Linked DNA regions of Acidisarcina polymorpha. The protein of the gene in region 1 interacts with the protein of each later gene in a pairwise test. Links are inferred from orthologs where the notes say so. Each region holds a gene or a part of one and is shown in the gene's direction. Other genes may lie near its edges.

Region 1 (3,052 bases):
TGACGAGTTCCTCGCGGGTCACAGGTACTTCCACTGTTTGGGTCTCGGTGATGACCTCTTTGCGGATGCGAACTTCTCCGCGGCTCACGCGGTCCTTCTGGACCCGAAGAATTTCGCCCAATAATTGGATACGCTGCGGACCTTCCACGACGGAAGGGGTCGCCGGCTGGCTGTAATCGTAGGAAGAGGCTTCGTTGCCGAGGTCTCCGCCATTTTCAACGAGAATGCGCTCCGCATCTGCTTCGCGGCCGGGAGCGTTCACAGTCACGACCGAACCCTGCTCTCCGCTGCTGAAACGATGTCCAAAGTAGCGGGACCGCTCTTCCGGAACCGACAGCCCAGAGAGAGACTGATGAACGTCTTCACTCGAGTAAGCGCTTCGGTCGGTGTAGGGGTCAGCGCCGGTAATCTCGTGGCTGGCGAAGTCGCCGCGGGTGCGCTCGTCTGCATACGGCTCGACCGGCTCAGAGCTGAAAAAGTTACGCACCTTGTCCCAGGCGCTCTCTTGGTTGCCAGCAGCATGAGCCGGCTTATTGGTCGAAGAGGCCGTTGTGCCTGCCGCTCCGGTGTCAGAAGGATTGCTGACTCGAGTCGCGACACCAATTTGACTGCTGCTGAAACCGGCATCTCGCAGCTGACTTACCGCATTTTCAGCCGCGGATTCATTCGTAAAGTAAGCGACGATGGTCGTCGATGATGCGGTGGTATTCGCCATGTGAAAAACTCCTGTAGTTCGTCAGTCGTGCTGGTGAACTGAACAAAGCTCCGCCCCTTCCCCATTTGAGGGCGACAAGCTTCAATGAAATTTAAGGATTGTTGATGAAGGGCGCTCTTTCCGCGAAAGAGTTCATGTGCTTGGTGACTTCATCCTCCCGCCGCCCTCGCAATTCAACACACACGATTGGTAGGTTTTATTGCGGGAAAGGTTGCACAACTTCGAATGTGGAAAACATGAATTCACCCGCATGAATTAACCTCCCCAATTAGCCAGATGATGGGTTCATCAACAAAGCGCTCGCGAAACCTCCCTTGCTAAAGCGGGCGTTTTCCGGCATACTCATAAGAGTGTCTCAGCGCCAAGTTGAGACCAGTCGCACACCACGGCCGGATGGCTCTAGGTTCCTGGCGGTGGGAGACGAGGAAAAATGTCAACTAAAGTATCCAAGAATATAGCGAAGGCGCGCGCGCAGGTGGAGAAGCGTCCTTACTCCCTGGCCGACGCGGTGCCGCTCCTGCAAAAAGTTAAGTTTGTGAAATTCGACGAAACCGTCGACCTGACCCTCCGACTCGGAGTCGATCCTAGGCATGCCGACCAGATGGTTCGCGGCACGGTCGTTCTACCCCATGGTCTGGGGAAGACCAAACGGGTGGCCGTCATCGCTTCAGGCGATCGTCTCAAGGAAGCGGAGACCGCAGGCGCTGATTTTGTTGGCGGGGAAGACATCGTCGAAAAGATCCAGAAAGAGGGTTGGACGGATTTTGACGCCCTCATCGCCACTCCCGACATGATGAAGTCCGTTGGACGCCTGGGTAAGGTGCTCGGTCCGCGCGGCTTGATGCCTAACCCGAAGACCGGTACGGTGACCAACGATGTTGCCGCCGCCATTCGCGAGATCAAGGCCGGTAAGGTGGAGTTCCGCACCGATAAGACGGCGCTGGTTCATGTCCCGGTCGGCAAGCTCTCGTTCCCGGTGGAAAAGCTGATCGATAACGCGACCACGGTGATCTCGAGCGTGGTCCGCGCCAAGCCTTCGGCGGCAAAGGGTAAATACATCAAGGGAATCACCATCAGTTCGACCATGGGCCCCGGTATCGCGCTTGATAGCGCGGTTGCCGACTCCGCGGCGAAAGCCTGAAGATAGCCCTCGCTTCTAGCGCTAGCCGCTAGCAAGCTCGCTGGGCAAGCGCACGACCAAGCCGCTATGCGGCAGACAGAATCGGATTTTTAGCTGAGAGCTAGTAGCTAAAAGCCAGAGGCTATTTATGGCATTGACCAAAGTAAAGAAGGCGGAGAAAGTCGCCCAGCTCGCCAAAGAGCTGGAAGGCTCGACCAGTGCGATCGTAGGCACCTTCGCCAAGTTGACTGTAGCGCAGGATTATTCCTTGCGCGGCGTCGTGCGCAATGCGGGCGGCCGTTATCGCGTACTCAAGAACAAGCTGGCTGCGCGTGCGTCGCAGGGAACCGGCGTCGAGGCAGCGCTCCAGGGGCTTAAGGGCGTCTCGTCGGTCGCTTACACCTCCGGCGACCCGGTTGCACTCGCGAAGGCGCTTTCCGCCTGGGTTAAAGACAACGCTGAATTCACTTTCAAGCTGGGCATTGTTGAAGGCAAGGTCATTACCGTTGAAGAGGTTGGTCAACTGGCGACCATGCCGGGTAAGGAAGAGATTTATGCCAAGCTGCTCTTCCTGATTCAGTCTCCTGCCCAGCGTCTGGCAACGGTGCTCAATGCCACCGGTCGCGACCTCGCCGTCGTGCTGAACCAGGGCGTCGAAAAGGAGAAGTTTGCGGGCAAAGCGGCTCCGGCTGCCGCCAAGGCAGAGGCTTCGGCAGTGGAAGCTGCTCCGGCGCCGGCGGCAGCAACCGAAGCTCCTGCTCCGGCAGAGGCAGAGTCGACTCCTGTGGTTGAAGCTGCGGCGCCTCCAATCGAAGTGGCTCCCCCAGTTGAGGCTGCTCCTCAAGCCGAATCCCGCCCGGATGGCCCCTCCGCCAACGAGCAGGCAGCCAGCGAAGACCCGGTTGAAGGCAAAGTGGAAGCAGTGGCCGAGACTCAGAATCCAGAGACGGCGGCTGCCGCGCCAGAAGCGCCAGCCAGCTAAGGATTAGAAGTGGCGGCGCAGTATGGCCGCTTAGTGAAGTTTCGCGGCGGAAACCAATGAGGGGTGCTGGTCTGGGCACAACGGAAACCTCAAAGGGCTATGCGGCAACCGGAGCGCGGAAGTTCTCCGGATCGATGGGCAAAGTTGGATTGACAGGTTTCAGGTAAGAACAAATTTCAGGTAGTGGAGAGAATCATGGCGGATCTGCAGCAGTTGGAAGATCAGTTAGTCGGGC
Region 2 (3,046 bases), 2.4 Mb from region 1 along the record:
CAAACACCCCGCACAATCGAGGCTTTCTGCGCCAGCTTGACCGTAAGCAGAAATGGAGATCCGTTTGCCAATGCCGTGGGCGTAGTCACAATACTGGCAAAGCCGGAAGAGTCCGATGCGCCAGCCAGGTGTCCCGCCATAACCAGCAGTCCCAGGCCGTAGATCAGTAGCATTCCGCATTTCCGCTGGGCATCCGGTCGCAACCGATGCTTAGCCCACCGCCAAAAAGAATAGAAACCCAAAGCATCCCCCACCAAGCAGCATCGCCTCCGCGGATCGATTGCACAACCTTGTGCAATGCTCTGATTTCTCGTAGCGGAACGAGCAGTGGAATTCCCTACTGGCCAGCCTCTTCCCGAATACAAGCTACTCACGGCCGCCCAAACCATACTAGGGTAAAGGTGAAAATGCTCTAGAATAAGGCAAAGGTTCGTGGCCAAAATGGATTCATCATTCGACGCGGGAATCGCTGAAATAGAACCGTCACATTCAGGACTAGCCTCCATTCAAGTCAAGCTGCCCGACGGCAGTGTGCGTGAGTTTCCCCGCGGCTCAACCGCCTTCGATGTCGCCAACAGCATCTCTCCGCGACTGGCCGCGGCCTCGGTCGTCGCCAAGATCAAGGCGCTCCATCGCGCCGCTAGCACGCCCGCTGCTGAGCTGGACAAGGATGTCGAAGAAACGGCAGAAGCCGAAATGTACGTCGACCACGATACTGCCGTGGAGCGGCTGGTCGATCTGCATGCGCCACTCGAAGAAGACGTGGAGTTGCAGCTGCTGCGCGAAAACGACGCAGAGTCGCTCAAAGTGGTCAGGCATTCAGCCGCCCACGTGATGGCCACCGCGGTGCTCGAACTCTTTCCCGAAACCAAACTGGGCCACGGCCCGGCGACCGATGCGGGGTTCTTCTACGACTTTTACCGGCCCACCCCGTTCACGCCCGATGACCTCAAAGCCATCGAAGCGAAGATGGCCGAGGTTGTCGCCCGCGACCAACGCTTTCTGCACGAATTCGAAGATCGCGAAGAGGCGGTGTCAAAGTTCCGCGATACCGGCGACTTCATGAAGCTGCACTTCGTCGAGCGCTTCACCAAGCCCGGCGAGATGGTTTCGCTCTACCGCAATGGCCACTTCACCGACTTCTGCCGCGGGCCGCATGTGCCCACCACCGGCCGCGTCAAAGCATTCAAAGTCCTCAGCCTCGCGGGCGCTTACTGGCTGGGCGATGAGAAGAATCCGCAGCTGCAACGCATCTATGGCACCGCCTTCTTCTCGCAAAAAGAAATGGACGCCCACTTCGCCCGCCTCGAAGAGATGGCCAAGCGCGACCATCGCCTGCTGGGTAAGCAGCTCGACCTGTTCTCGATTCAGGAGGTCGCGGGCGCCGGCCTGATCTTCTGGCATCCCAAGGGCGCGATCATTCGCAAGACCATGGAAGACTGGATGCGCGAAGAATGCCTCCGCCGCGGTTATTCCATGGTCTACACGCCGCATGTGATGCGCCGCGAGCTATGGAGGATCAGCGGCCATGAGGGCCATTACGCGCAGAACATGTATACGCCGATGGAGCTCGACGACGCCGAATACCGGCTCAAGCCGATGAACTGCCCGGGCCACATCCTGATCTACAAGAACTCGCCGAAGAGCTACCGCGACCTGCCCGTCCGCTACGCCGAGCTTGGCAACGTCTACCGCTACGAGCGCTCCGGCACCATGCACGGACTCTTGCGCGTGCGCGGCTTTACCCAGGACGATGCCCACATCTTCTGTACCCCGGAGCAAGTTGAAGACGAGATGGCCGGCTGCGTCGAGTTTGCCGAGGTGGTGCTGAAAACATTCGGCTTTCAAGAGTTCAAGGTCGAGCTCTCCACCTGGGACCCCAAAGACAGCAAGAGCTATGACGGCACCGCCGAGCAGTGGCAAATGGCCACACTTGCCATTGAGAGCGTGCTGCAGCGCAAGCAGATTCCGTACAAGACCTTCCTTGGCGAAGGCGCTTTCTACGGCCCGAAGATCGACATCAAGCTAGTCGACGTTTTAGGCAGACTTTGGCAGCTTTCAACGGTGCAGTTCGACTTCAACCTGCCCGCCCGCTTCGATCTGGAGTATGTAGGAGAGGACGGCGAACGCCATCAGCCCGTCATGGTCCACCGCGCGCTCTTCGGCTCGGTTGAAAGATTTTTCGGCGTCCTCATCGAACACTACGCCGGGGCCTTCCCGCTATGGCTCGCGCCGGTGCAGATCGGCTTAGTGCCCATCAGCGAACGCCACCGCGAATACGCGGAAAAGATACAGCAGCAGTTACAGAAGCATGGCTTCCGCGTCGAACTCGATGGCCGCAACGAAAAAATGAACGCCAAGATCCGCGACTTTACCTTGCAGAAGGTGCCATACGTCCTCGTCATGGGAGACAAAGAAGCGGAGTCAAATGCAGTCAGCGTGCGCGCCCGAGGCAAAGGCGACCAGGGTTCGGTGGGCTTTGAAGAATTCTTGACCCGGATTCAAGGATTGCTCGAGAGCAGGTCTATGGAGTTGTGATTGGATATGAGTACTGGCCGGTTTGAATGAACAGGGCCATCGTTTGATTCTGTTCCTGGTTAATTCTGTTCCTGGTCAGGAATGGCTCATGTCAGTCCAAACCAGTCCGCTGCACGGAGCCTAATCCGGTTTCGGCTCGCTGGTAGTCATGCTGAACAGTGATGAAGAGTCCGAGCAGTGGACTAGTCCCCCTATCCATCGGCTACAAAGGATTGGAGCTAGGAGAAGCTGAATGTTCCGGCCTCTGTTTACTCGACTCACTTTCGGGTTTTTCGCAATCCTCATTGTGACTCGACCCGTGCTGGCTTTGGATTCGCTCGGCAACGTTCACTTTCCTACATCGTGTAAGCCGGGTACTCAAAAGACCTTCGATTCGGGCGTGGCGTTGCTGTACTCCTTCGAGTTTAGAGAAGCCGAAGCCGCTTTCCACCGCGTTGAAAAGGAAGACGCGAAATGCGTCATCGCCGGGTGGGGCGTGGCGCTCTCCACTACCGAACGGGCGGGAGCG

Evidence for each region.
Region 2: the proteins of rplA (region 1) and thrS interact in binary tests that used the Escherichia coli proteins (3 or more experiments, as listed by UniProt). The link is inferred for Acidisarcina polymorpha from one-to-one orthologs.

The regions. Positions count from the first base shown.
Region 1 is NZ_CP030840.1:4,098,816-4,101,867, forward strand. What follows is about bases 21-3,000. They hold rplA (50S ribosomal protein L1), read left to right. Parts: upstream 21-1,145; coding sequence 1,146-1,856; downstream 1,857-3,000. Other genes in these bases: ACPOL_RS17425 (YsnF/AvaK domain-containing protein), read right to left, coding at 21-715; rplJ (50S ribosomal protein L10), read left to right, coding at 1,984-2,817. Also shown: more of ACPOL_RS17425, read right to left, coding at 1-20; rplL (50S ribosomal protein L7/L12), read left to right, coding at 3,013-3,052. UniProt on the Escherichia coli protein: One of the primary rRNA binding proteins, it binds very close to the 3'-end of the 23S rRNA. Forms part of the L1 stalk. It is often not seen in high-resolution crystal structures, but can be seen in cryo_EM and 3D reconstruction models.
Region 2 is NZ_CP030840.1:1,744,455-1,747,500, forward strand. The notes cover bases 16-2,989. They hold thrS (threonine--tRNA ligase), read left to right. Parts: upstream 16-441; coding sequence 442-2,538; downstream 2,539-2,989. Other genes in these bases: ACPOL_RS07600 (M23 family metallopeptidase), read right to left, coding at 16-173; ACPOL_RS07610 (tetratricopeptide repeat protein), read left to right, coding at 2,771-2,989. Outside these bases: more of ACPOL_RS07600, read right to left, coding at 1-15; more of ACPOL_RS07610, read left to right, coding at 2,990-3,046. UniProt on the Escherichia coli protein: Catalyzes the attachment of threonine to tRNA(Thr) in a two-step reaction: L-threonine is first activated by ATP to form Thr-AMP and then transferred to the acceptor end of tRNA(Thr). The rate-limiting step is amino acid activation in the presence of tRNA.